Regions from separate parts of the Geobacillus uzenensis genome, predicted to be linked through region 1. Evidence: riboswitches for the same ligand, from Rfam matches in the RefSeq annotation. Region 1 holds a riboswitch; each other region holds the start of a gene.
The links. A riboswitch is a leader RNA that binds a small molecule or an ion and turns the genes downstream of it on or off. The one in region 1 is predicted to bind cobalamin.
Positions count from the first base shown of each region.

Region 2: it holds a riboswitch for cobalamin, as region 1 does, so the genes downstream of both, B9L21_RS07415 ((2Fe-2S) ferredoxin domain-containing protein) here and B9L21_RS04550 (ABC transporter substrate-binding protein) in region 1, are expected to answer to the same signal.
Region 3: it holds a riboswitch for cobalamin, as region 1 does, so the genes downstream of both, B9L21_RS11765 (ribonucleoside-diphosphate reductase subunit alpha) here and B9L21_RS04550 (ABC transporter substrate-binding protein) in region 1, are expected to answer to the same signal.

Region 1 covers NZ_NEWL01000002.1:586,547-596,329, forward strand. Annotated here, with positions in the region: gene B9L21_RS04510 (ATP-binding protein) at 1-854, shown strand, start outside; gene nagA (N-acetylglucosamine-6-phosphate deacetylase) at 972-2,189, shown strand; gene nagB (glucosamine-6-phosphate deaminase) at 2,176-2,931, shown strand; gene B9L21_RS04525 (GntR family transcriptional regulator) at 2,928-3,656, shown strand; partial or broken gene B9L21_RS04530 (PTS N-acetylglucosamine EIICBA subunit) at 3,677-3,775, shown strand; gene B9L21_RS04535 (hypothetical protein) at 3,916-4,224, shown strand; gene B9L21_RS18245 (transposase) at 4,208-4,354, shown strand; partial or broken gene B9L21_RS04540 (PTS transporter subunit EIIC) at 4,602-4,907, shown strand; partial or broken gene B9L21_RS18250 (IS982 family transposase) at 5,012-5,420, shown strand; gene B9L21_RS04545 (NUDIX hydrolase) at 5,543-6,010, shown strand; cobalamin riboswitch at 6,094-6,293, shown strand; gene B9L21_RS04550 (ABC transporter substrate-binding protein) at 6,434-7,390, shown strand; gene B9L21_RS04555 (FecCD family ABC transporter permease) at 7,377-8,411, shown strand; gene B9L21_RS04560 (adenosylcobinamide amidohydrolase) at 8,408-9,783, shown strand, end outside.
Region 2 covers NZ_NEWL01000006.1:7,747-17,529, reverse strand. Annotated here, with positions in the region: gene B9L21_RS07460 (cobalt-precorrin-5B (C(1))-methyltransferase) at 1-436, opposite strand, end outside; gene B9L21_RS07455 (precorrin-8X methylmutase) at 443-1,090, opposite strand; gene cobK (precorrin-6A reductase) at 1,174-1,986, opposite strand; gene B9L21_RS07445 (sirohydrochlorin chelatase) at 2,000-2,827, opposite strand; gene cobJ (precorrin-3B C(17)-methyltransferase) at 2,981-4,726, opposite strand; gene B9L21_RS07435 (energy-coupling factor ABC transporter ATP-binding protein) at 4,716-5,540, opposite strand; gene B9L21_RS07430 (energy-coupling factor transporter transmembrane component T family protein) at 5,537-6,265, opposite strand; gene B9L21_RS07425 (energy-coupling factor ABC transporter substrate-binding protein) at 6,249-6,542, opposite strand; gene B9L21_RS07420 (energy-coupling factor ABC transporter permease) at 6,547-7,287, opposite strand; gene B9L21_RS07415 ((2Fe-2S) ferredoxin domain-containing protein) at 7,291-7,695, opposite strand; cobalamin riboswitch at 7,875-8,067, opposite strand; gene rraA (ribonuclease E activity regulator RraA) at 8,128-8,613, opposite strand; tRNA gene B9L21_RS07405 (tRNA-Gln) at 8,844-8,915, opposite strand; gene B9L21_RS07400 (glycerophosphodiester phosphodiesterase family protein) at 9,106-9,783, shown strand, end outside.
Region 3 covers NZ_NEWL01000006.1:857,205-866,987, forward strand. Annotated here, with positions in the region: gene B9L21_RS11760 (ribonucleotide-diphosphate reductase subunit beta) at 1-562, opposite strand, end outside; gene B9L21_RS11765 (ribonucleoside-diphosphate reductase subunit alpha) at 673-2,955, opposite strand; cobalamin riboswitch at 3,084-3,279, opposite strand; gene asnB (asparagine synthase (glutamine-hydrolyzing)) at 3,482-5,389, opposite strand; gene B9L21_RS11775 (C39 family peptidase) at 5,677-6,567, shown strand; gene B9L21_RS11780 (multicopper oxidase family protein) at 6,697-8,274, shown strand; gene B9L21_RS11785 (four-helix bundle copper-binding protein) at 8,429-8,776, shown strand; gene copZ (copper chaperone CopZ) at 8,834-9,037, opposite strand; gene B9L21_RS11795 (heavy metal translocating P-type ATPase) at 9,059-9,783, opposite strand, start outside.

The sequences.
Region 1 (9,783 bases):
TGTTCGCCCGCGTCGTCCGCGAGGAAAAGGAGCAATCGACCGAGGTGACGATGCAAGGGCGGACATGGGTCATTTTAATGACGCCATTATACGGAAAAACGATGGTGCGCGGCGCGGTCGCCGTTTTGCGCGACATGACCGAAGAGCGGCGGCTTGATAAGCTGCGCAAAGATTTCATTGCCAACGTCTCGCACGAGCTGCGCACGCCGATCGCCATGCTGCAAGGCTACAGCGAGGCGATCATCGACGACATCGCCGCCAGTGAGGAAGAGAAGAAAGAGATGGCGAAAGTCATTTACGACGAGTCGCTGCGCATGGGCCGCCTTGTTAACGATTTGTTGGACCTCGCCCGCATGGAGGCGGGCCATATCGAGCTGCAATATGAGCGGGTCGAGCTTGTCCCTTACGTGGAGCGGGTGATCCGCAAGTTTTACGGGCTGGCGAAAGAAAAGCAAATCGAGCTGACGGCCGAGTTTCGCGACGAGAACATCGAAATCGCAATCGATCCAGACCGGATCGAACAGGTGTTAACGAACTTGATCGATAACGCCATTCGCCATACGGAGGCGGGCGGCACGGTCCGTCTGATTATCGAGCGAAGCGGCGACGGCGTAACGATTCACGTCCAAGACTCCGGTTCCGGCATTCCGGAGGAAGATTTGCCGTTTGTGTTTGAACGGTTTTACAAAGCCGATAAAGCGCGGACGCGCGGCCGCTCAGGCACCGGACTCGGCTTGGCTATCGCTAAAAACATCGTTGAAGCGCATAAAGGGCTCATTACCGTTCATAGCAAACGGAACGAAGGAACGACATTTTCGTTTTATTTGCCGGCCCGCGAACCGAAAAGGGCGTAGCGCCGTTCAGGGGGGGCGGATGGACGCCTCTTTTTTTTTTTGATACTTCTCATTTTTAGTGGTCTAGACAACTAGAACATATGATGTTATGATCATCATAGAAAGAGAGGGATGGCTATGAAACGGCGGCTGTTAAAAAACGCTGTCGTGTATGCGGAAACAAGGAAAATGGACCAAGGATATGTGTTGATCGAAGGAGAGAAAGTGGCTGATATCGGTCCGATGTCACGATGTCCAACCGATATTGAGGCGGAAGTGATCGAGCTTTCTTCACGATTTTCCGTCATACCAGGATTAATTGATGTTCACATTCACGGAGCAGCCGGGGCGGATGTGATGGATGCGACGCCGTCAGCGCTCCATGCGATGGCTAACGCCTTGCCGGCGGAAGGAACAACAAGCTTCCTGGCGACGACAATGACGGCGCCAAGCGAACAAATCGAAGCGGCGCTTATGAACGTAGCGCGCTATATGGAGCAGGCGAACGGCCCGGGGGCGGCTGAAGTGCTCGGCGTTCATTTGGAAGGGCCGTTTTTGTCGCCAAAGCGCGCCGGGGCGCAGCACCCGCGTCATCTCGCCGACCCGGACGTTTCGCTGTTTCGGCGTTGGCAAGAAGCTGCCCGTGGCCATATCCGCCTTGTGACGCTCGCCCCGGAGCGGGACGGGGGGCTTGATCTTGTCGCTTATTTAAAGAAAACGGGGGTCGTCGCCTCGATCGGCCATTCCGACGCCGTTTACGACGAGGTGAAAGCGGCGGTCCATGCAGGGGTGACGCATGCGACCCACCTGTTCAATGGGATGCGCGGCATCCATCACCGTGAACCGGGTGTCGCCGGTGCGGTGCTTATGTTTGAAGAAGTGATGTGCGAGCTGATCGCCGACGGGTTGCACGTTGCGCCGCCGATGGTTCGCTTCGCTTACCGGAATAAAGGAAGCGAGGGGCTTATCTTAATCACCGACGCCATGCGGGCGAAATGTCTCGGCGATGGGAAGTATGATCTCGGCGGCCAAGAGGTGGAAGTCTGCGGCGGGGAGGCGCGGCTTGCCGACGGCACGTTGGCGGGAAGTGTGTTAAAGCTTGCTGATGCCCTTCGCCGTGTGATCGACTGCACCGGCTGCACCCTCGAAGAAGTGATCCGCATGGCGAGTTGGAATCCGGCGAAACAACTCTGCGTCCTTGACCGGAAAGGGAGTCTGCGGCCGGGCAAAGACGCCGATGTCGTCGTGCTTGACGAACAATACGAGGTAGCGATGACGTTTTGTCGCGGCGCGCTCGCTTACCGGAAACAAAGGAAAACACAAGGGGCAGGGAGGGACGGCCATGAAGCTCATTGAGGCTGCGGATTATGCGGACATGAGCCGCCAGGCGGCGAGAATGATTATCGAACAAGTCAAGGAAAAACCGACGGCGGTTCTCGGGTTAGCAACCGGTTCGACGGTGCTTGGCGTGTACCGTGAACTTGCTGCCGATCATCGGCAGCACGGAACATCGTACCGGCTCGTGCGCACGGTGAATTTAGATGAGTATGTCGGGCTCGGCCCAGATCATCCGAACAGCTATCGCCATTATATGAATCACCACTTGTTTGCCCAATTGGACATCCCGCTTCACGAGACGCACGTGCCGGACGGCTTGGCCGCTGATTTAGGTGAGGAGTGCCGGCGCTATGAGCAGCTGATTGATGCGCTAGGCGGCATTGATTTACAGCTCTTAGGCATCGGCCGCAACGGCCATATCGGCTTTAACGAGCCGGGGACGCCGTTTTCGTCGACGACCCATGTCGTTGAACTGGCCGCCTCGACGCGCGAAGCGAACGCCCGCTTTTTCCCGTCGCTGGATGACGTGCCGCATTACGCCATTACGATGGGGATCGCGACCATTTTGCGGAGCCGCCGCATCGTGCTGTTGGCATCAGGGGAGGAAAAAGCTGCGGCGCTCGCTCGGCTGTTCGAAGGCATCGTTTCGCCCGAGCTGCCGGCTTCGGCGCTTCACCTCCATCCGGACGTGACGATCATCGCCGACCAAAAGGCGCTGTCACTCATTCCGAAGGAACAACGGCAGGTGGATGTTCCATGATTGATAAACAATCCCCTGTACCAATCTACTACCAGCTCGAGCAGTATATGAAGGAGAAAATTGAAAAAGGGGAGTGGCAGCCGGGGGAGATGATCCCGTCGGAGCGCGAGTTGGCGGAAACGTATCATATTAGCCGGATGACCGTTCGCCAGGCGGTCAACAATTTGGTCAACGACGGCTACCTCATTCGCCGGCGCGGAAAAGGGACGTTTGTCGCGGCGGAAAAAATCGAGCAGCCGTTGAAAGGACTGACGAGCTTTTCCGAAGATATGCGGGCGCGCGGCATGGAGCCGGACACCATCGTTCTTGGCTTTGAAACGGTGCCGGCTTCCGGGAAACTGGCTGAATGGCTCGCTGTTAAGGAAGGGGACGCTCTTTACGAAATTCGCCGCCTCCGTTTAGCCGACGGTTCGCCGATGGCGCTGGAGACGCTCTACATTCCCGTCCATCTTGTTCTCGGGCTGACGCGTGATGTTGTAAGCGGTTCCGTCTATGAATTTATCGAAAAAGAAAAAGGGATGATCATCGGTTCTGCTGTTCAAACACTGGAAGCATCTGTCGCCCGCAAGCTGGAAGCCGAGCATTTGCAGGTGAAAGAAGGGGCGCCGGTGCTGCTGCTTGAGCGCCGCACATACCTTGATGACGGCCGGCCGCTCGAAGTCGTCAAATCGGTGTACCGCGGTGATCGGTACAAATTCATTGTTGAAATGGAACGGCGAAAATAAAAAGGGAGGAATGAATGGTTATGTTAGGATTTTTGCAGCGTCTCGGAAAAGCGTTAATGCTGCCGATTGCTGTTTTGCCGGCGGCTGGATTGTTGCTTCGGCTCGGCCAGCCTGATTTATCTTAATTAGGCGAGAAGACTCCCACTTCAACGAAGCGAAGCGGAGTAAGTGGGAGATGAATCGCCTTAACTATATTTTGCTGAAAATAGGATAGATTCAGTAAAATATAGTATCATATAGTTAGATGGGAGGTGAAAACATGTATTTTTGTATCAAACAACAGCTAAATGGTTTGACCAAAGAAGAATACTTGACTCTTCGAGAACTGTGCCATATTGCCAAGAACATGTACAACGTCGGATTGTACAATGTCAGACAATACTATTTTGAACACAAGGAATTTCTTAATTATGAGAAAAACGATCATCTTGCAAAAACTAACGAAAACTATAAGCTGTTAAACAGCAACATGGCACAGCAAATTTTAAAAAAGGTCAATGAAGCCTTTAAATCTTTCTTTGGTTTGATCAGTCTTGCCAAACAAGGAAAATATGACTACACGCAATAATAAAGTGAATGATTATATCAACAAGACTTGCCGTTACATCATTAACTACTGTATTGAAAATCAAATTGGCAAACTTGTCATTGGCTATGCGGAAACATTACAACGCAATATTAATCTAGAAGGCCGGTGAATTAATGGGGCATAGACTTCCCACATGTCGAATTTTGGAGGCCATTCTCCCCGCCGTTTGGCGCCAAAGGATGGGAAGACGAGCAGGACTTCCTGCTCCCAATTCCGGTTGTAAAGCTGTAGACCTGAGTGTCTTATGCTCTAGCGGCGAAGTGGACACGCCTCAAAGAATAAGGATTGCTTGAAGCAGTCAAACTTCTTTGGAAGCCCCCACTTCAAATTTTCGCTAGAAAATTAAATGGGGGTAGTTCACGGCCGGCTTCTTCCCGATCATGATGTTTGGCCTGCCCGCGGCAGCGCTGGCGATGATCGCGGCGGCGAAAAAAGAGCGTCGCAAAGCGGTCGCCGGCGCGCTCCTTGGCGTGGCGTTGACGTCGTTTTTAACCGGGATTACGGAGCCAATTGAGTTTCTATTCATGTTTTTATCGCCATTGCTCTACGTTGTCCATGCCGTGTTGACCGGCTTGTCGCTCGCAGTGGCGACAATGCTTGACATCCACCACGGGTTTACGTTCTCGGCCGGGGCGATTGACTTTTTCTTAAACTACGGCATTACCCGTGGTGCTAGATAAAATCAGACGAGCATAAAAATAGTCCTTGTATGAAAATCTCCTTTTAAAATGAAAGTGCTCACCTAACATTAGAAAGGAGAAATCCCATACAAGAGCGTCTTCATTTTACAACGGATCAAGCGGAAATTCAAAAGCAATATACGGCGATCTTGTTCTTGGTATCAGCGCAACTGTCTGGCGGCTCTAAATGTATTGTAGCGCTGAAATCGTCATTTGTTAAAGCAAGGAAATGGGTCATAATCGCCATTCATATTCTTGGAAAGTTGTTTTGTTTTACTTCGGAACGAGCAGGGTATCAGTATGTCATTGGAAACTTATTCACTAGGGAGATGTTCCCTGAACGCTCTCGATATAACTGTTGTTGTCGGTTGCTCCGTTTTTCCGTTAAATAGAGTTTTTCTAATAGATCCGTCACCAACTAGCGAGGCACGGACAACATCATGCCTATGCTGTTGTGGAGATCTTGTCCCTCTTGCGCTGTGTCATCACGTGAGGCGTTAATGTTCAACTAGCACCACGGATTTTCCTTATTTTTTTCAAGATGGCAGTATAGATGGGGCAGCTGCTTTTTTTCTGCAGGAGAGGGCTAGGATCATTCCGCGATGTAGGAGGAGAGCTTGATGGATAAACACCAACAAGCCATTATCACCGTTTCAGCCTATATTACGAATGACACGGGAGAGGTTTTACTTGTTAAAAGCTATGACCGCTCCGATACGTGGGAAATGCCGGGCGGACAAGTTGAACCAGGCGAGCCGCTCGATCGGGCCGTTCATCGCGAGGTGTATGAAGAGACTGGCGTTGACATCCGTCTCATCGGGGTCAGCGGCGTGTATTACAATGAAACTAAAAATATCATAAACATTGTATTTAAAGCGACATATGTGAAAGGAAACGTTTCTCCCCAGCCTGAGGAAATTCAAAAGGCGAAGTTTGTGTTGATCGATGAGTCGAATATTGATGAATATGTGACATGGCCGCATTTGAAATCGCGGGTGCTCGATGCGATGAAAAGGGAATGCTCTGTTCCGTATGAAACATGGGTTATGAATCCATCTCGATTGTCTGCAAGAGTGGGAAGGTGACGACTTCCCTCCAACCTGCTGTAAATTCATAGTTGTCAAATGCTAAACGCTGCATTATTATAAAAATGTCCATATCCGACAAATTCATCAACTCGCAGCAAGGTGCCGAAACGGCTTAATAGGGAATCCGGTGGGAATCCGGAGCTGTCCCCGCAACTGTCAATGCGGACGAAATGAAATCGCCACTGTACGGACAGATGGCTTGCGCTGTTTTCCGTACGGGAAGGCTTCAGAGTAGGATGAAGCATGAGCCAGTAGACCTGCCTTGCTTGCCGCAGTTTCCGAATCTTCGGGGGGTGAGACGCGGAAACAGTCGTACAGGGCATTGTTGTGCCCATTGGCGGTCTGTTTCGCGCTCATTCCCAGATTTAGGCGGAATGGGCGTTTTTTATTGTACATACATCACTGAAGGGGGAATGACGGATGAAACGTTGGACATGGCCGGCGGTGGTGGCGGTGTTCTTCCTTTTGGCCGCCGTGCTCGTCGGCTGCGGCGGGGCGAATGGCAGCACCGAGCCTGCGAAAAAAGAAGAACCGAAAACGGAACAAACGGCGTTTCCGGTGACGGTGAAAGACGGGCTTGGGGAAGAGGTGACGATCAAAGCAGAACCGCAAAAAATCGTCTCGCTCATTCCAAGCAATACGGAAATCGCCTACGCGTTGGGACTTGGCGAGAAAATCGTCGGCGTCAGCGATTTTGACAATTATCCAGAGGATGTGAAAACGAAAACGAAAATCGGCGGCATGGAATTTAACGTCGAGAAAATTATTTCTCTGAAGCCGGATCTTGTTCTCGCTCACGCATCAAGCGCCCATAACTCGAAGGACGGCCTGCAGCAATTGAAAGACGCCGGCATCACCGTGCTCGTTGTCCATAACGCCGCGTCGTTTAACGATGTGTATGCGTCGATTGAACTCATCGGCAAGGCGACCGGAACGGCGGACAAAGCGGAGCAAGTCATCAATGACATGAAGGCGAAACTGGCGGAGGTGAAGGAAAAAGCCAAACAAATTCCGGCTGACAAGCAGGCGAATGTCTGGATTGAAGTGTCGCCGCCGCCGCAACTGTATACGACCGGCAAAGGAACGTTTATGGACGAGATGCTAAAGGTAATTTCTGCTAAAAATGTTGCCGGCAGCTTAGAAGGCTGGCCGATGGTGACCGAGGAACAAGCGGTCGCATACAAGCCGGATGTCATCATCACGACATACGGCGGGGCGAAACAAGTGCTTGAGCGCGCCGCTTGGAAGGACGTGCTGGCCGTGAAAAACAAGCGGGTGTATGATGTCAACACCGACCTAGTGAGCCGGCCGGGTCCGCGTCTTGTCGAAGGGGTCGAGGAACTTGCCAAAGCCATTTACCCGGATGTGTTTAAGTAAAACGTGGATATATATCGTGGCCGCTGCTGCGGCTGTCTTTTCACTGCTCGTGGGGATATCGACCGGGTCGCTGTCGATTCCCTTTTCTTCTATTATCGGCATTCTCGCCGCCGAATGGTTCGGGATGCCGCTTCCAGCCGGCATTCCGGCGGATTGGGTGCCGATTGTGATGGCGATTCGCCTGCCGCGCGTGGTGCTTGCCTTTTTGGTCGGGGCTTCCTTGGCGCTGGCCGGAGCGGCGTTTCAAGGATTGTTGAAAAACGCGCTCGCCGACCCGTATACGCTCGGCGTCTCGTCCGGCGCGTCCGTCGGGGCGGTGCTCGTTATTTTTCTCGGCTGGCAATGGCCGCTGCTCGGCACGTTTACGCTGCCGATCGTGAGCGTTTTATGCGGCATGGCGACACTTGCCGCTGTCTTGACGTTCACCCGCATGGTTGAACGACGAATGTCGGTCGAGACGATCATTTTAGCCGGCATTATTTTCGGCGCCTTTTTCAGCGCCTTCATTTCGCTCATGATCGCCTTGACGGGCGAGGAGCTGCGGCAAATCATCTCCTGGCTGATGGGGAGCGTGGCGATGCGCGGATGGAAGTATAGCGGGCTATTGTTGCCGTTTTTTCTCGTTGGTGCGGCAACGCTTATCGCCAACGGCCGCGAACTGAACGCGTTCGCGTTCGGCGAGGCGGCGGCGCTTCACGTCGGCGTCGATGTGACACGCCGCAAAATCATCATTTTAACGGCGGCCGCGCTGCTCACCGGCGCGGCAGTGTCGGTGTCGGGAACGATCGGCTTTGTCGGGCTTGTCGTTCCACACATGGTCCGGCTTGTGTGCGGGCCGAACTATCGGGTGCTTTTGCCGCTGTCGCTCTTGTACGGCGGAGCGTTTCTTGTGCTTGCCGATGTGGCGGCACGGACGATCATTGAGCCGCGCGAGCTGCCGATCGGCGTCATTACATCGCTCATCGGCGCCCCGCTGTTTGCCGCCCTATTTTTCCGAAAAACGAAACGAAAGATGGGATGACCATGCTCGACGTGCGTGCCGTATCGCATCGGTACGGACAGAAACAAGTGCTTGACGGCGTGACGTTTTCCGTTGAAAAAGGGGAGCTGTTCGGCATTTTGGGGCCGAACGGGAGCGGGAAGACGACACTGCTCAAATTGATCAGCAAAGAGCTTCCGCTTGCAAGCGGCGAGATTGCCATAAGCGGTCGGCCGCTTTCCGAGCTGTCGGCCAAGCAATGGGCGCGGTTGGCCGCCGTTTTGCCGCAAACGGCGGAAACGGCGCACGGCTATATGGTGAGAGAAACGGTGGCGCTCGGCCGCTACGCCCATCAGCATGGCTTGTTTCCGACGTGGACGGCAGAGGATGAAACCGCCGTTCAAGAGGCGCTTGCCGCTGTCGGTTTGGCCGGCAAAATCGATGTGCCGCTCGAGCGGTTAAGCGGCGGCGAGCGGCAGCGGGCTTATTTGGCTCGGGCGCTTGCCCAAGAGCCGCAGCTGCTCTTGTTGGATGAGCCGACCAACCATATGGATATAAGCGGGCAAGTTCGTCTTCTTGACCAGCTCGCCCAAGCCGCGCGCGCACGCGGCTTGACGGTGGTCGCTGTCTTTCACGACATGAGCGTTGCCAGCCTGTATTGCGATCGAGTGCTCGTTTTAAAAGAAGGAAAAACAGCCGCGCTCGGCGCGCCGGCGGACGTCATGACGCCGGAGCTGCTGAATGACGTGTTTGCCGCCCCGGTCGTGCGCCAAGCACACCCGGCGGCAGCGAAGCCGATGTTTTCGTTTGTGCCGCAACATCAACGCGAGAAAGCGCCGTCCATCGGCGGGATGCGCCCGTCTTTTCTCGATGACGCTGTCGTTCTCGCCGCTCGCACCCCCCTGCGCGTGTTATCCTCAGCGCTTGTCGGTGGCGGGTTTCAATGGGCGACCCATTTCGTCAACCGCCATGTCGGCTTGGACTACGATTGCCGCGATGCGGAAGGAGACATGCGGCGTTATTTGGAACAGCACGGATTTCCCGTTGCCCGGACGATCGGCATGATGACCGCCGTCGATGTGCGCGATGCCGTCTGGCGTCAGAAAGATGGGGAAGCGTTTTCGGTTGCGGTCATGGTGACGGCCGGCGTCGGCAATGCGGTTGACGCCGCCCGGGCGTGGCAGCATCAGCCGATTGTGGCGAAGCCGGGGACGATCAATATGGTCGTCGTCATCGACGGGACGCTGACTGAGGCGGCGTTCGTTCAGGCGGTGATGACAGCGACGGAGGCGAAGACGAAAGCGCTGGCCGACCGCTCGGTGTACGACCCGGAAACGGGAACGGCCGCCACCGGAACGTCGACTGATTCGCTCGCAGTGGCGGCGACGCAAACCGGACGGACGTTCGCTTATGC
Region 2 (9,783 bases), on a different contig from region 1:
CGATGTTCACCCCGCGGTCGATGCCGTATTGCTCGAGCACTTCCTTCGCGGTTTCGCGAATCATCTTCCGCGGCACGGGATTGATCGCCGCCTCGCCGACCGGCACCGGCAAGCCCGGCTTCGTCACGCGCCCGACCCCTTCGCCGCCGTCAAGATGCACGCCCGAAGATGATGCCCATGAGACGGTCGAAACGATCAACGCTCCATGCGTCGCGTCCGGGTCATCGCCGCCGTCTTTCACGACAGCGGCTGTCGCCGTTGATCCATCATATGTACACGACTGAACGGAAAATGTCACCGCCCGTCCGATCGGCAACCGAATCGTCGCTTCCGTCTGCACCCGGCCGGTAATGAGCGCCGTGAGCGCCGCCTTCGTCGCCGCCGTCGCACATGACCCGGTCGTATATCCTTCCCGCAGCGTTTTTTTCGCTTCCATCGTCCATCACACTCGTTCCGCCAAGAGCGATAAAGCGTTCAAGGCGGCGACCGTCACTGTGCTTCCCCCTTTGCGGCCGCGGTTCGTAATAAACGGCACATCGAGCTTAGTCAGCTCTTCTTTCGATTCCGCCGCGGACACAAACCCGACCGGCAGGCCGATCACCAGCCCCGGCCGCGCCTCTCCTTCCTTAATTAGGCGGATGAGCTCAAGCAGCGCGGTCGGCGCGTTGCCGATGGCGAAAATGCCGCCTTCCGCTTCTTTCACCGCCTTGCGCATGGCGACGATCGCCCTTGTCGTGTTCAGCCGTTTCGCTTCGGCGATGACGTCCTCATCGGAAATGTAGACGCGCACCGCCCCGCCAAATTTCTCAAGGCGCGCTTTATTGACGCCGACTTGCACCATTTGTACGTCGGCGACGACGAGCTTGCCGCGGCGAATGGCGTCGATACCGGCGCGGATGGCGTCGGGATGAAAGAGAAGGCTTTTTCCGAGCTCAAAATCGGCGGAAGCGTGAATGACGCGCTGAACGATCGGGTATTGCTCAGCTGTAAAGGAATGCTCTCCCATTTCTTCATCAATGATTTGAAAGCTGCGCGCTTCAATTTGCTCCGGCTGGACGGTCACCGGACGAAACGTCGTATGGAAATCCATTTGTTTCTCTCCTTTCATCATTCATTAGAACAGCGAGGCGGGCGGCATATACTAGCCGTCTTGTTTCCATATTGAATGGCATCTTAGTCAGATGTTCCCGCCTTTTCCATTTGCAGCGGCGAACGGGTGGAAACCGGCGCTTGTTGTTTCAACGCCTCGAGGACGCCGGCAAAATCGGTATACACTGTGCCGTATGCCAGTCGAGGTCGGCGAATGACGATCGTTTCAATGCCAAGTTCCTCGGCGGCAGCGAGCTTTTCATCAACAAACCCGACTTTGCCGCTCTCTTTCGTGATGACTAATGTGACGCCAAAATGGCGGAACAGCGCCCGGTCGAGCTCTTTGGAAAACGGCCCTTGCATCATGATGAGCTGTTCTTGCGAAAATCCGAGCCGCTCGCATTTTTCCAAATTGTCTTTGCGCGGCAGCATCCGGGCGATCACCCGCACGTTAGGCCGGCCAAGCAGCTTGGCGGCGAAAATATCGAGCGTTTTGCTGCCAGTCGTAAGCATGACGACGCCGCCTTTTTCGGCCGCCAGCTCGGCCGCTTCTTCATAGCTGTCGACAAACGTTACCGTGCCGGACGCCAGCGAAGACGCTTGCCGCTCATAGCGGATGTACGGAAGTCCCGCTTCGGTCGCCGCTTGCATGGCGTTTTTTGACGCCTCTTCGGCAAATGGATGGCTGGCGTCCACGATCGCTCTCGCTCCGTTCGCTTTGGCAAGCCGGGCGAGCTGGGCGGCATCCAAGCGGCCGACATGGGCGCGCACGCCGGCGGCTTCTAGCTGTTCGGCCGCATGATCGGTGACGACTGTAGCCAGCACTTCATATCCTTCGTTTTGCACCGTAACCGCCAGTTCGCGGGCGTCGCTCGTACCGGCGAGCAGCAAAATCATTGGCATTTCCCCCTTAATGATGATGATGGTGGTGATGATGATGGGCGGCGTGCAACCGGTATTGGCAAACATCGCAGTTCATCGCCGCCGTTTGGCCGAGCGCTTCGTTCAGCCGGTCAAGCACAATCGTTTCCAACTGTGGATGAAATCCGAAGTAGCCGGCCAAGGCGAATGAAACGCCGGCATGGTCGGCGCGGTACTGCTCGACTTGCCGTTCAAGCCGTTTGATGAGCACGCCGGTGAATAGAAAATACGGCAGCACAACAATGCGCCGCGCCCCAAGCGCGATACAGCGGCGGACGGCGTCATCGAGCGACGGTGTCGTCACACCCATGAACGCCGGCTCAACGAACGCATAGCCGGTTTGTTCCCAAAACAGGCGGGCGATTTTATACAAGTCGCTGTTCGCATCTGGATCGCTCCCGCCGCGCCCAAGCAAAATGACCGCCGTCTCGCGGCCGGGGGCTTCCGGCTGCTCGCCGATTTCCTGCAACCGTTCATGCAAAATCGCCAACGTCTGCTCATGAATCCCAATCGGCCGTCCGTACCGGAACGTCAGATGCGGATAGCGCTGCTTGGCCTCATCGATTTCCGCCGGAATATGAAGCTTTGAATGCCCGGCCGGCAATAAAATGAGCGGGAGGACGATCACTTCCTTCGCCCCGGCTTCTGCACAAAGACGGATGCCTTCGCTGATCGATGGACGCCCAAACTCTAAAAAACTTGTTTCAATATGAAATGCGTCATCAATGCGCGGCCGCAGTCCGGCGACAAACTGCTGCACTTGCTCGTTTCCTTCCGGATCACGGCTGCCGTGTCCGACAAACAAAATCGCCTTCATGATTTCCTCTCCTTATCTTCTTTTTTGCCCCATTGCGTTGGCTTTCGCGCTTTTGGCGCATCGCATCCATCTTGCGGTGAGCAACGGGAGTTGGCCCGCAGGCACATGCTTCATCGCCGGTTCCCTGCGCCATCCGCAGCAGTGCGTTTGCCGCTAGTCGCCGCAAGCCGCCGTTTCCACCATAGCAGCGGCCTTCGCTTCTTCATGGCGAAACCGGCCCACTTGTTTCACCCGACTGAAAAACTTATGAAACCGTTCGTTCGGGTAGGCATGTTCTTTGTATTGCTCGATCACCTCAGTCATGATGGCGACGATCTCTTCCGGCGGCAAGCCTTCGGCGACAAGCTGGCCGGGATGGGCGTTGCGGCCGACCGTTTTTCCGCCCAAAAACAAATCAAATTTTCCTTTTCGGTACACAAGACCGATATCTTCACGCACCGCTCCGTAGCACGCCATGCCGCAGCCGTTGATGCCAAGTTTCAGCTCTTTCGGCAGCGCCATCCCGCCGAATCGCCGCGCCAATTCCTCCGCGTACGGAATGGCGTCTTTTTTCTCCCCGTCACAAAAATCGCACGCTTTCACGGTCAGGACCTCGCCGACCGGCGTAACCGTCAACCCAGCGGCGGTCAGTTTAGCCACAAGTCCATCCGGGTCATCAGTCATCCGTTCGATTTTTATGTAATGATCTGGCGTGTACGTCATTTTTCCATCGGGGCCGACTGTCTCCGCTAGAACAAGCAACTGTTCCGCCGTGAACTGTTTGTTGGCCACCCCCGGGCTCACTGCCGCTTCAAACAGGACGGTTTCCGCTTTTCGCCGTTTACGGCTTTCAAGCGCCGCAAGCGCATCTTCGGCGGCTTCTTTCGCTTGCTGTCGCGCTATATGAACCACCGGCCGCTCGACCGCTGTCTGCCCGGCGACGGCGGTTGAACCGGCCATACTCGCCGGCCTAGCCGCCGTTTGCTGCGTTTCATCTGGAAATGGCGGGATGCCGGCTAACGCCAAGGAAGCCCGATTGTTCGAAACAGCTGTCCGCTTCCCTTCAACATCACCGGTTGCCTGCGGACTCATCGATTCTAACGCCCACGGCTCCGCTTCTTTGCGCAGCCGCTCGTGCGGTTTCAGCGGCTGGACGGCCGCGGTTAAATGGTATTTGCGTTGATAGCCGCGCGGCGTAATCATCAATCCGTCATGCACAAACGTCGTCGAATTGCCAATAATGACCGTCGTCAACATGCCGATTTCATGATCAAGCATATGGGCCAAATCGGTGAGCACGATCTGCTGGCGTTCGCGGTATGCGCTTTTCACAAGCCCGACCGGCGTCTCGGGCGCCCGGTGGCGGAGCAGGATGCGTTGCGCTTCCACAATTTGCCGCGTGCGCCGCCCGCTTTTCGGGTTGTACAACGCGATCACAAAATCAGCGGCCGCCGCCGCTTCGAGCCGTTTTTCGATCAGCGCCCACGGCGTCAAATGGTCGCTCAAGCTGATTGTGCACGCGTCATGCATCACCGGCGCCCCGAGCAGCGCCGCGCATGAATGGATGGCGGAAATGCCCGGAATGACTTCCACTTCAATCGGATCGTCTTTCGTCCAGCCTTTTTCAATCAGCACTTCGTAGACGAGCCCGGCCATGCCGTACAGCCCGGCGTCGCCGCTGGAAATGACGGCGACCGTCTTGCCGCGCTCGGCCCATTTCACCGCCGCTTGGGCGCGGCTTACTTCTTCGGTCATGCCGGTGCTGATGATTTCCTTTCCGGCGATCAAATCGCGCACAAGCTCAATGTATGTTTTGTAGCCAATGATGACGTCGCTTTCTTCAATGGCTTCGCGGGCCCGCTTCGTCATATGATCGACGCTTCCCGGGCCGAAGCCGACAATCAACAACTTACCCCCCATGCGTTTCCCCTCCTTTTTCTTCTGGCCATGGCCGCGGCATCGAGACTTCCTTCGGTCCCCACTCCTTCCAGAATCGAACAAACAGCGGCACGTCCAAACGGACAGCGAGCAGCTGACGGCGATCAGCAAAAACGTCTTCCGGTGCTCCTTGCTTGACAATCCGGCCTTCGTGCATGACGGCGACCCAATCGGCCCATTGCCAGACGAAATCCATATCATGCGTGGCAATGAGCACGGTCGTTCCCCTTTGATGAATGACATTGATTTGCCGCAAAAACTGTTTCGTTTGATGCTGGTCCAAATACGCTGTCGGTTCATCCAACACAAGCAAGTCCGGCTTTGTCACCATCGCCGAACAAAGCGTCAGCCATTTTTTCTGTCCGAGGCTAAGCTGGTGGGTGGGGCGATCGAGCCAATCACCGAGCCCGTATTCATCAACAAGCGTCGACAAAGCGGTTCTCATCTGTTCTTCATTGACCCCAGCGTGAGCGAGGCTAATCGCCAATTCATCGCGCACGAGCGGCGCAATCAGCTGATGTTCCGGATTTTGAAAAACGAGGCTGACTTCGCGCCGCCAGCGCCGCCAATCGGCCCCGCGTTCATACATGTTGCTCCCTTTCCAATACAGCGCGCCTGACTGCGCCCGCAGCAATCCGTTCAGATGAAGAAACAGCGTCGTTTTGCCGCAGCCGTTTGCGCCGATGAGCGCGTATTTTTTTCCTGCTGGAATTTCCCAATCAACCCCGTTGAGCACATCACGCGAGGAATCATAGGCATAGCACACTTGTTCCATCCGCAGCAGCAACTCTTTCACCCTTTCCACCAAATCAACCCGAGCAGCAGCACGATCAACGCGGCGCCGGCTGTCATGTCAATGGTGTGTGGTTTTGTTTCCAACGGCTGATGCCGATAGACAAACGAATCGATTCCCCCGCGAGCGGCAAGCGCACGCCCGAGCGCTTCGTACGATTGCCCGGCCTTCAGCCACAATTGGTACATAAGCATCCCCCCATGCCGCCAATGTGTTCCTCCATTGCGGGCGCGCAACGCCAGCCACAGCTCAACCGCTGCGTGCTCAAGCAAAAAGATGAAGCGGTACATCAGAAAACAAAGCTCGATGACTGCCGCCGGAAGACGGCAACGCCGCAGGACGGCAAACCATTCCGGCGCCGGCGTAGTGATCAGAAGGAAAAACAAACAAGACCACGCCGACAAAGAGCGAACGGCCAGTTCAGCGGCTGGCCGCAGCTGGCTATAGGCAATGGATAACCGAAGAGGAAAAGAAATAGAAACGATCATTGTCAATAAGCTGACTCCTAAAAAAACCGAAGCGGCGGCCATTGCTTTTCCATACAGTGAAAACGGGACACCGGCCCGGCCAATGATCCAATACGTCATCCCCGCCATCATGAGCAACTGTTCGCGCCAGCTGCTCATCATCCCAAGCACCAACAAGATCACCGCCATCGCGAACTTCCATTCCGCTCGCCACGTTCGCAGCCGATTGTCGTAGGCGAACCGATCAAACTCGCGAATCATGCCCGTTCTTCCGTTCCGATCGCCCTTTATACAGGCCGATCACGTAGCCGATGACGCCGGCGCCAAGAGCGGCTTGCAGCGAGAACAGCAGCGTTTCCACTTCGCCGCCCGGCGGGGTGAAAATCGATTCAAACCACGGCCGATAATGCGGAGCGAGCGTTTGAATCGCCCGTTCCGCCTGGTCGTCGGTGCCGCCAAATTCCGAGCCGCGCGCCCACCAAAGCGGAAGGAGGATCAACACCAAGACGAAAGCGAACAGCCACCGGTTTTTTTTCATCGAATCACGCCCCCTTTTCTCGTTGGAATAGCGGAGAGGCTTGGTATGAAGCAAGCCAGTTCCAGACCATCACCGTCAAAATGCCTTCTGTCACCGCCAGCGGCACTTGAGTGATGGCAAAAATACCGGCAAATTTCAAAAACGAAGCGAGCACGCCGCCCTCTGGGGCCGGAAATGCCAAAGCCAGCTGGACGGATGTGGTCACATACGTGGCCAAATCGGACAAACAAGCGGCCAAAAACAGCGCCATCCGCTGCGATACGAAACGGCGGCGATGCAGCTGATACACAGTAAACGCAACCAATGGCCCAACGACCGCCATCGACAAAGCGTTTGCCCCCAATGTCGTCAATCCACCATGAGCAAGCAGCAAAGCTTGGAACAGAAGAACCATCGTGCCGATAACAACCATCACCCATGGCCCAAACAACGCCGCCCCGAAGCCGATGCCGGTCGGGTGGGAGCTACTGCCGGTGACGGACGGAATTTTCAGCGCCGACAGCACGAACGTAAACGCCCCGGCCAATGCCATGAGCAGCTTTTGCTCCGGATGCTCTTTCAGCGTGCGGACAAGACGACGTAAACCAACCAAGAAAAAAGGAAGAAACAATCCCCACCAAAACAGCGCCCATTTCGCTGGCAAAAACCCTTCCATAATGTGCATCGCGTACGCTTCTTGTTCATTCGTCACGAAGAAATAACCCGCCAATAACGCCGCGATGGCAAGCCAACGTCTTGTTCGCATCGTTTATCGATTCACCTCCTTCTGTTCATTGGCCGTTTTCCGCTTCCCAACCGGCGCTTCGCTTTCCCCTGCTGGCGTCCATCTGCATCCTGCCTCCTCATCAAACTCATACGTCGCCCATTCGCGAATCGGCGCCCCTTCGCAAAGATGGATGCGCACCACCTCCCGCGCCTTTTCCGGTGTCATCAGCCGATACCAGACGCCATCCGGGTAGACGATCAGCACGCACGCGTCCTGGCAGCGGCCGTTGCAGCGCGTTCTTGTCGTATGAACGAGATCGTCCAATCCAAGGCGGGCGATCTCTTCACGCACCGCCAGCGTCACTTCCTCCCCGCCATGGCGCAGGCACGTCCCGCCGTTGCAAATCAACAGATGATGCCTCATTCCCCGCAAATCCCACGTCGCCATCCAATTCCTCCTTTTGCAAGATTGGTAGAAATGAAAACCTTTCAGCTTCGCTCAAAGAAAAATAAAAAAGCACCTCTAGCGCAGAGGTGCAGAAAAATGCGTACGAAGCCAAAAATAAGCCAAACGAAGCCTCATTCAGCCATCATTCTCCCGCACGTCTGCCTATATTCCCGTAGGCATCCGTCCGATGCAAACAAGGCAGGTCTCCTGACTTAGGATCATCGCTTTGCGGCGCCTTCCCGAAGAATCCTTCAGTGACTTGTTGCCGCAAAACTCCCCATCACAGTGGCGGGTACCGTGACGGCTTTTCACCGTACTTCCCTTTTCACCCAAGCCCTAAGCAGGCCGGGCACCTTGTTTGCCTTTCGCCAATATATACGCTGTCATGGAACAAGCATCCTTTTTCATCGTAGTACAACGATGGCTTCATCGTCAACCGTTTTTTTCCGACAAGTTCGTTCGCGCAATGACAATGCCATCTGCATCCGCATACACATACGCGCCTGGCTCCCAACGGACGCCGCCAAATTCAAGCACGACATCGCGGGCGCCTTTTCCCTCTTTTTTGCTTTTCACCGGGCAAGTGCCAATGGCCATCACGCCAATCGGCATCGCGCTGATTTCTGCGGAATCGCGAATGCAGCCGTGAATGATGACGCCAGCGAGCCCTCTCTCGCAGGCGATTTGCGCCAATCGGTCGCCTAATAGCGCGACGCGGCGCGACCCTTTTCCGTCAACAACAAGCACCGTGCCCGGCGGCACCGTCTCGAGCGCTTCGCGGACAAGCACGTTGTCTTCAAACACGTCAACAGTGGCAATCGGTCCAGAAAACGCCCGCTTTCCGCCGTACGATTGGAAGGCAAGTTCGCACACTTGCAGCTCGTCAAGAAATTGATCGCATAAATCAGCCGTTTTCATCATCATTCCTCTCCCTTCGTTCGTTTTACATTCGCCACCATTCGTCAAAATCCTGCTGCCGTGACGATTTTTTAGCAACCATTCGTTAACTTCGCATCGCGAATGGCATCATCCGCCTCTTTGTCCTACCGGCGTGGAACTGCTTTCAGACGAAAAAACGGCCCCGTGCCGAAGTGGCAGAGACCGTTTTTGCCAGCCAAAGGCCGATCCGCCCTAGCCGGCTTATTCAGCTGGGCTAGCTGGATTCGAACCAGCGCATCACGGAGTCAAAGTCCGTTGCCTTACCGCTTGGCTATAGCCCAACGTCTTTGTTGTCACTTACAGTATGCAGCAAGAGGTCTCCCTTTATGCATCAAAACGAATATCATTTTGCAACAGGCGGCAAAATACCGATAAGGATTCATGTTCCGCACGTTTTACCACATCTTCATCATCTCTTCACAATCGCTTCATTCCAATAAGGTATGATGCAAACAGAAAGGGGGAACGACGTTGCGCCGAATATGGCTCTATGTCGGATTCCTGTTATGGCTGCCGCTAGGCTTAGCTTCTTCGGCTGCTCCACAGCCGTCTGTCGCCCGTGAGCCGATCATCATCGCCCATCGCGGCGCTTCCGGGCATGCACCGGAACATACACTTGCCTCCTACCGGCTTGCCGGCCGCATGCACGCTGATTATATTGAGGTTGACGTGCGGATGACGAAAGACGGAAAGCTCATCGCCATGCATGATACAACGCTCGCCCGGACGACGAATGCCGAAACCGTCTACCCTCACCGTTCACCGTGGCACGTTGGCGATTTTTCGCTCGCCGAGCTGAAGCGGCTTGATGCCGGCTCGTGGTTTAGCAAGCGCTTTGCCGGCGAACCGATCCCGACCCTTGAGGAGATCATACACACGTTGGAAGCAGAACGAATCGACGCCCCTTTGTATATTGAATTAAAGCAGCCCGGCATCGAAAAAGCGGTCGTACAGCTACTGCAAAAACATCATGATTTACAGCGCGGCCGCATCATATTTCAATCATTTCATCCTGAGAGTTTGCAGGCGCTAAGGCCCCTCACCCCGCGCGGCATTCCGCTCATTCAGCTCATCGGAGAACGCGAGACGGCCCGTATCAGCCCGGACGAGCTGCTAGAGCGGGTCGCCGTCTATGCCGATGGCATCGGC
Region 3 (9,783 bases), on a different contig from region 1:
GTCCTTCTAAAATGACGTCAAAAACGATGGAGCGCAACAAGTTTTCCACATTCGGCTCTTCCGCAAACGCCTTGTAGCCGTTCGTCACAAAATCGTTCCGCTTGCGCAGCGTCGGTTCGTTCCGCCAAAAGTCGAATACTTCATCTTGCTTCGCTTTCGGCACAAGGCTCGAGAGCACGTACGAATAGGAATGGTTGTGAATGACTTCCTGCTGGGCGAGCATGATCATGAGCGCATTGATGCTCGGGTCCGTAATGTAATCAGCGACACGTCCGGCGTAATCGGTTTGGATGCTGTCAAGCAGCGCTAAAAGACCGATGATTTTCAAAAACGCCTCCTGTTCGCGGGCGGTCAGCTGCGGAAACTGCTTCACATCTTGGGCCATATTGATTTCAAATGGCGTCCAAAAGTTGGCGAGCATTCGCTTATATTTCGCATACGCCCATGGGTAGGCAATATCGTCCCAGTTCAACACATTCGAGCAGCGGCCGTTGATGATGCCCGTCGAACGGTTCGGCGCCTCCGGATCCATAATCGGTCGTTTGACTAAGCCGATCGTCATCGTCCATTCCTTCCTTTCGTTTTCTAGTATCATGTGCGCGGCCAACCTCGGACGCCCCTCCCGCACAAGGAAGGGAAAGCCCGACCAAAGGCGTTTGTTGCGCCCCATGGTCAGCTCGCGCAAGAATCGCACTCGTCGATCGTCCCCGATGTCGAACGCACGTAATACGTCGTTTTCAGCCCCGACTTCCACGCCGTCAAATGCAAATCGAGCAGCTCTTTTGCCTTAATCGTGTTCATGACGTAGAAGTTAAAGGAGATGGCTTGGTCGATATGGCGCTGGCGGGCGGCGTTTTGCTTGATGCTCCAACGTTGGTCGATATGGTACGCCGATTTGTAATACCATGTCGTCTGTTCGTTTAAATCCGGCACCGTAACGGGAATCTTATAATCTTTCTTTTCCTCGGCGTATACTTTTAAGAAAATGGGATCAATGCTCGCCGTGCTGCCGGCGATGATCGACGTCGATGTGTTCGGGGCGATGGCCATGATATAGCCGTTGCGCATCCCGTAGCGGGCCACATCTTGCTTCAGCCGATCCCAATCGAGTTCACCGTGGCTTTCGTAGCCGCGCCGCTCAAAATAAGCGCCCGTCTGCCAGTCCGACCCCGGAAACGCCGGGTAGCTCCCTTTCTCTTTGGCGAGCTCCATGCTCGCTTGAATCGCCAAATACGCGATCGTTTCATACAGCTCGTCGGCATAGCGGACCGCTTCGTCCGACTCCCAGCGAATGCCTTTTAACGCCAAAAGATGATGCCAGCCAAAGGTTCCAAGCCCGACAGCGCGGTATTTTTCGTTCGTCAGGCCGGCCTGCAGCACCGGAATATTGTTTAAATCAATGACATTATCGAGCATCCGCATTTGAATCGGGATGAGCCGCGCCAAAACCCCATCGGTCACCGCCCGCGCCAAGTTGATCGACGATAAATTGCAGACGACAAAATCGCCTGGGATTTTCTCAATGATGATCATCCCGTCTTTTACATATTGCCGCTTCGTCACCGTCGGGCTTTGGTTTTGCGCGATTTCCGTGCAAAGGTTGCTGCAGTAGATCATCCCGAGATGGCGATTCGGATTTTGCCGGTTCACTTCATCGCGGTAAAACATAAACGGCGTCCCCGACTCGAGCTGGCTGCGCATGATGCTTTTCATCACTTCGATCGCCGGCACTTTTTCTTTCGACAGTCTTGGTTCGTTGACACATTGCCAATATTTTTCCCGAAAGCTGCCGCTCCCTTTTTCCTCATCATAAAAGTCTTCCAAGCTAAATCCCATCACCTTCCGCACTTCATGCGGATCAAACAAGTACCAGTCGCCGCGCTGTTCGACTTGCTCCATGAACAAATCAGGGATGCAAACGCCGGTGAACAAATCATGCGTCCGCAGCCGTTCGTCGCCGTTGTTGAGCCGCGCATCGAGAAACGCAAAAATGTCTTTATGCCACACATCCAAATAGACGGAAATGGCTCCCTTTCGCTGTCCTAACTGATCGACGCTCACCGCTGTATTGTTCAGCTGCTTCATCCACGGGATGACGCCGGAGGAGACCCCTTTGAATCCTTTGATGTCGCTGCCGCGCGACCGGATTTTGCCTAAATAGACGCCGATGCCGCCGCCCGATTTCGATAAATTGGCGATGTCGGTGTTGCTGTCGTAAATCCCCTGCAAGCTGTCATCGACCGTATCAACAAAGCAGCTCGACAGCTGGCCGTATGACTTCCCGGCATTGGCAAGCGTCGGCGTCGCCACGGTCATGTATAAGTTGCTTAACGCCCAATACGCTTCCTTCACGAGCTCAAGCCGCCGCTTTGGCGGTTCATTCGCCATAAGCGTCATGGCAATGACCAAAAACCGCTCCTGCGGCAATTCATACAACCGCCGCTCATAATCGCGGGCCAAATACCGATCAGCGAGCGTGCGCAGCCCGATATACGTAAACAACAAGTCTTTGCCTGGATCAAGAAATGAGCCAGCCGTCTCGATCTCTTCTTTCGTATAACGCTCAAGCAATAGCGGGCTGTACACCCCTTGTTCCGTCAGCGCAACAAGCAGCGAGTAGAAATCGCCATACCGCTCGCGTTCATCGTACCCGCGCTGCCGCGCCGCTTCACGGTACAATTGCCGCAAATACAGCCGGGCGCACACAAACGTCCAGTCCGGCTCATCTTCATCAATGTAAGAAAGTCCTTCCAAAATAGCCGTTTGGTGCAGCTGTTCTACCGTGACGGACTCCTTTCGACTGAGAAGCTGCCAAACACGCTCGACGTATTCATCAAGCGACAGACGGCCGAATCCAGCGGCGGCTTGCCCAATCAGCGACGCAAACTCTTCACGTGAAAAAGAAACCGGCTTCCCTTGGTCATCGATGATGATCATTTTCGTCAATGCGGTCATTCGTTTCCCCTCTCCTCCATAAAAAAATCCGCTCGGGCAGGCGAGCGGATGAAACGACAGACGGAAAAAGGCAGACGAACCCCTTGTTCTTTTCCCCTATCGTTTCATCTTCTCACACCCCGAAGAACATGAAACGTTCCAAGCAAGGCAGGTCTCCTGACTCGTGCATCGTCCTACTTTGGGTCCTTCCCAGCGGCGCGCTGAATGGCTCTTGCCGCCAGTGGCCATCCCATTTCGTCCGCACATACAGTTGCGGGGGCAGTTCCGGATTCACACCGGATTCCCTATTAAGTCCTGATGGACACCGTTGCTTAGCAGAACAATATGTAGTTGTAAAAAAAGACCTCAAAACCAATATATAGTAGTTTAGCATCCTGATGGAACAAGCATATACCAAAACCGGGAAAATTGCAAGAGCGGGAGAAAGCAAATTTTCTCTTTCGCTTCGCCAAAGGCAAGGAAACTGTCCGCACCATCGAAAAAGGCGTTCTAGGTGTCGCCCTTAGAACGCCCTGTCGTTTCCCTGCTACACCTCCAAAACAGACGCTGGCCGCTTCTCGTTTTGTACGGATGGAGCAAAATCGTACTTCTTTTCCACATAGACTTGATGCCAAACCATAAACGCCAAGACCGTCCACAGCTTGCGGCTGTGGTCCGCCTTGTGGCGGGCATGTTCATCCAGCAGCCGATAGAGCACGTCCTTATGGAACAGATGATCAGTTTCGCTTTCGTGGATGAGCTGTCTCGCCCAGTCATACATTTCGTTTTTCAGCCAGTGGCGAATCGGCACGGGGAACCCTAATTTTTTCCGGTTTAACACATGATCCGGCACGATGCCCTCGGCCGCTTTGCGCAAAATATATTTCGTCGTACCGTTGGCTATCTTCATATCAGGGGCGATTTGCCTAGCAACCTCAAATACCTTTTTGTCTAAAAAGGGAACGCGCAGCTCAAGCGAATGGGCCATCGTCATTTTGTCCGCTTTGACTAAAATATCGCCCCTTAGCCATGTATGAAGATCAATATACTGCATCCGGTTGACGGGCGGGTCATGAAGCGTTTCGCGGTAAAACGGAGCCGTCACCGCCGTATATTCGCACCCTCCTCGGTACGTTTTGAGCAGCGCCGCTTTTTCCTTTTCGCTATAGATTTTGGCATTGCCGACATACCGCTCTTCAAGCGGCGTCGTGCCGCGCTCCAAAAAGCTTTTTCCTTTCATCCCGTCCGGAAGCATCTTCGCGATCACCCGCAACACCGCTTTTACGATGTTTGGCATGCGCGCAAACAGCCGCAACGACTCTGGTTCGCGGTAAATGTTGTAGCCGCCAAACAGCTCGTCCGCCCCCTCGCCGGAAAGCACAACCGTGACATGCTTTCTCGCCTCACGAGCGACAAAATACAGCGGCACAGCCGCAGGATCGGCAAGCGGATCGTCCATATGCCACATAATTTTCGGCAGCTCTTCCATATACTCCTGCGGTGAGATGACATAGCTAATGTTGTCTACCCCAAGCTTCTCTGCGGTTTCTTTTGCGACATCGATTTCACTGAACCCTTCCCGCTCAAACCCGACGGAAAATGTCTTCAGGTGCGGATGGAATTGTTTCGCGATGGCGACGATGAACGATGAATCAATGCCTCCCGACAAAAACGCACCGACCGGCACATCGCTGCGCATATGGACGTTGACCGAATCAAACAGCGCATCGCGGATTTTCTTTACAAGCTCCTCTTCCGATTGGCGAATGGGCTCGAAGGATGCCTTCCAATAACGATGAATGGTGAGCGGTTTTCCGACTTTTTTCTTGAGATAATGCCCCGGCTCCAGCTTGTAAATGCCGGCCGACATCGTCAGCGGCTCAGGGACATATTGGAATGTTAAATAATGCTGCAGGGAGTCGCCGTTCAGCGATTCCTGTCCGAGGGCCAGCAAGATGCTTTTCTTTTCCGAAGCGAAAAACGTGCGATCTCCTTGCTCCGCATAAAAAAACGGCTTAATGCCGAACGGATCCCGCGCCGCAAACACCGTTTTCTCTTGCTTGTCCCAAATGACAAACGCAAACATCCCGCGCAGCTTTTCGACCGCTTTTTCTTTTTCCGCGCTGTAAAGGGCAACAATCACCTCGGTATCCGAATGCGTCGCAAACGAATATCCTTTCGCCGCCAGCTCTTCCCGCAATTCAAGATAGTTGTAAATTTCCCCGTTAAAAATGATCCAATATCGATCGTTTTCATAAGACAGCGGCTGATGTCCCGCCTCCAGATCGATGATGCTCAAACGCCGAAAACCAAAACTCACGTAGTCATCAAAAAAATACCCCTCATCGTCGGGGCCGCGATGGGTAATCAGGCGGTTCATCTCCACCAACGTTGTTTTCCATGTTTGCTCAATCGCTCTTGGGCGATCATGAATACAGCCAATAAAACCGCACATGGCGATGATTGTCCCCCCCACTTTGCTAAGAAGAATCCAAAAACAACACCAAAAACCTTTTTGTTTAAAACTAAAATGATTTATACAAAGACACTTTCATTCTATCGTACACAACATCAAGTTTCAAAAACAATCTGTTTCCATTTTTTCAGGAAAACTGCTTGCAAGATTTTCAGTTTCTCATAATATTAACGATAAAATATGGAGAAAGTGTGAATTTCACTATTTTTGCACATCGATCTGTTACTATAAAAACACACACGTGTTATAAAGGAGTTGAGAATGGCTTGTTAGCGTTTATCCTTTTTTTGACTTTTCTCATCGTTTCCCTTTGTTTTGTTCTCTTGAGAAGACCTCTAAACGGGAGGATGGATCAACTGTCGCTCGGATTGTATATTTCCTGTTTCTTGCTATTGGCCGCCTCATTATCCTATTATGCAAGTTCGGCCCAGACAGGCGATGCCATCAAAGCCTTCATACAGAACAGAAACAGCAGAGAAACCAATCCGTCCCCCAGCAATCAAGCAAAGGAGGCGAATCGATCAGTTGCCTCTTCAAAGAAACAAGCGCTAAGGACATCCGTCCTGATTGACGCCCCCCTTTTGTCTCAGCTTCCGGAACTGCCGAGGGGATGCGAAGTAACCAGCTTGGCCATGCTCTTGAATCATGCGGGCATTCGCGTCGATAAGATGACGTTGGCGAAACAAATCAAGAAAAATCCTACTCCGTATCAAGTGCGAAATGGCCAAGTGTTTTACGGCCACCCAAATGAAGGGTTTGTCGGCGATATGTATACGTTATCGAAGCCTGGATACGGCGTGTACCATAAGCCGATCAAGCAGTTGGCTGAGCGGTACTTGCCTAACCAAATCATCGACTTAACAGGGCAATCGTTTGAGAACATCTATACATACTTGGCCAAAGGCACACCGGTTTGGGTGATCACCAACACCACCTTTCGTCCTCTTCCTCCCTCTGCCTTTCGGGAATGGCAAACCCCGCAAGGCCCGATCAAAATCACGTACCGGGAACACGCGGTGCTCATTACGGGATACGATGAGCAGTACATTTATTTCAATGATCCATTGACCGCTGTCAAAAACCAAAAAGCGCCGAAACAAGACTTTATCGACGCTTGGGTTCAAATGGGACGGCAGGCGATTACCTACCACCGTTAGACATCGGTGAATCCGAATCGCTTGCCTTTTTTTACATTTCAGTTGAACGATTTTCTCCATACATTTTGCACATCTATTTTTTATCATATCATTGCATCTCCCACTACAAGCTTAAGGAGGGAAAACGACATGAAAAAATGGCTGCTTGGCGCCATTTTCGCAGGAGTAGCAGCGATTGGCGCAGCTTGCTCAAATCCATCTTCCATGCAGGGACACGACATGTCCGGCATGAATATGGAAAAAGAAAATACTTCCGCTGAAACGAGCAAGCAGCAATTGCCTTTAGCAACCAATACAGAAGTATTATCCGGGAAAGAAATTCACCTTACTGCGAAGGAAGCGTTATTACCCATTAATGGTCAAATCAAACTCCCGGTATACACGTATAATGGATCCGTGCCTGGTGCACAAATCCGCGTGAAGCAAGGAGACAAAGTAAAAATCGTAGTAAAAAATGAATTGCCGGAACCGACAACGATTCACTGGCACGGCTACCCTGTTCCAAATAACCAAGATGGAGTACCGGGTGTCACGATGGACGCCATTAAACCGGGTGAAACGTTTACGTATGAATTTACAGCAACCGTGCCGGGAACGTATTGGTATCATTCCCATCAAAAAAGCGCCGAGCAAGTGGACAAGGGATTATACGGTACATTAATCGTAGAACCGAAAAATGAAGAAAAAGTCGATCGAGATTATACACTTGTGTTAGATGAATGGATGAGCAATCCGGATGAAGGAAATATGGATATGAGCGGCATGGATCATAGTAATATGAATAATGGAAATAGCTCTGATAATCAACAAATGGATATGAGCAGCATGGGCCATGATATGAGTATGTATGATATTTTCACGATTAACGGGAAAAGCGGTTCCGCTGTCCAACCTTTAAAAGTGAAGAAAGGCGAAAAGGTGCGGCTTCGTCTGATCAACGCAGGATACATGGCCCACAAACTTCACCTGCATGGTCATGAGTTTAAAATTGTCGCAACTGACGGGCAGCCGTTAAAAGATCCGCAACCAATCAAAGATGAACTTTTAAGTATTGCTCCGGGTGAACGTTATGATATTGAATTTATCGCGAATAACCCGGGTGAATGGTTATTAGAATGTCATGGTGATATGGAAGGTACCGATGGCATGAAAGTGAAAATTCAATACGAAGACCAGACAAACAATACGGATAAAGAAAATGCAAAAGAAAACCTCCCTGTTGTGGATATAACAACATACGGAAAATATGAAGTAGGTCAATTTACACTAGACCAAAAATATGATGTAGAGTACACAATGGATTTAGGAACAGCCATGGGCAAAGATGGCATGGTCTACACGATTAATGGGAAAACGTATCCTGACACAGCGCCTATTAATGTGAAGACAGGAGATTTAGTAAAAGTCAGAATTGTGAACAATTCACCAAAAGATGTACATCCGATGCATTTACACGGCCATTTCTTCCAAGTATTAAGCAAAAACGGCAAGCCGGTCACAGGCTCTCCATTGATAAAGGATTCCTTAAATGTAAACCCTGGTGAAGAATATGTCGTCGCGTTTAAAGCGGATAATCCGGGAAATTGGATGTTCCATTGCCATGACTTGCACCATGCTTCAGCCGGAATGGTCACAGAAGTAAAATATACCGATTACAAATCGGACTATACCCCAGATCCGAATGACACAACGAATAAAGGTGAATAACAGCTTATCGTAGTAAATAAAAGAGGCTGATTTCAAAAGGTCGATTTAGCAACCTTTTGAGACAGCCTCTTATTTTTTTGTTTTTATTTCCAGTTTATTATTTTTTAGTTAGAAAAAAATAAAAATGAATTTAAATCAAAAGGAGTGATTATATATGACAACGGTTATTGATTCATCATTTCAACAATTTCAAACGTGTATTGATGCTTGCAACCAATGTATGCAAGCTTGTGAAGAATGTCTGACTTCATGTTTAAAAGCAGCTGACGTACAGGCTAGAACACATTGTATCAACATTTTAAGGGATTGTGCAGATATTTGTGCCATGGCGGCTCAATGGATGTCTCGCGGAAGCATGTATGCGAAGGAGTTTTGCCAACTTTGCGCGACAATTTGCGATGCTTGTGCCGCTGAATGTGCAAAATTCCAAGATACACACTGTCAGGAATGTGCCAATTTATGCCGTCAGTGTGCTGAAGAATGCCGTAAAATGTCATCATAATACTATTTGAGGGTGTCTCAAAAGTGATCACTTTTGAGACACCCTCTCTCTTTCATGTTACTTCACATTATATCCTTGCTCTTCAATCGCTTCTTTCAGTTTTTCTACGCTGACCTTTGTTTCATCATACTCCACATCGACAGTTCCTTCTTGCAAATGCACTTCTACACGGCTGACGCCATCCAACGCTTGAAGGGCATTGGTCACCGCCGCTTTGCAATGTCCGCATGTCATTCCTTGTACTTGTAATGTAATCGTCATCATCCATTCCTCCTTGAATGTTTATAGTTTCACGCGTTTCAAACGAAGCGCGTTTGTCACAACCGATACAGAGCTAAATGCCATCGCTGCCCCAGCGATCCAAGGTTCCAACAGCCCGAGAGCGGCTACAGGAATGCCAACTGTATTATAGAACAAAGCCCAGAACAGATTTTGCCGAATGTTTTTCATCGTTTTGCGGCTCAACTCAATGGCTTTCGGGATATGGCGCAAATCGCCGCCGACCAAGGTCACGTCCGCGGTCTCGATGGCGACATCAGCTCCCGTGCCAATCGCCATCCCAATATCCGCTTTGGCCAGAGCTGGAGCGTCATTAATTCCATCACCGACCATCGCCACACGTTTTCCTTGCTTTTGCAATTCCTCGACGATGTTCGCTTTGTCTTCCGGGAGCACCTCGGCGTACACATGCTCAATGCCGACTTCATTGGCGATCGCTTCCGCTGTCCGTTGATTGTCCCCTGTTGCCATATAGACATCGATGCCCATTTGTTTTAATGTTTGAATTGCTTCTTTGGAGCTTTCTTTTACCGTATCCGCGACAGCAATGATGCCGGCAAGCTGTCCATCGATGGCAGCGAGCATCACTGTTTTCCCTTGTTTTTCAAGCTCTACCATTTTATCTTCATGCACAGAAATCGCTACAGAGCGTTCCTTCATCAATTTTCGCGTCCCAATAAGGATGCTTTTTCCGTCAATGACCGCTTCAATTCCGTGGCCGGTAATGG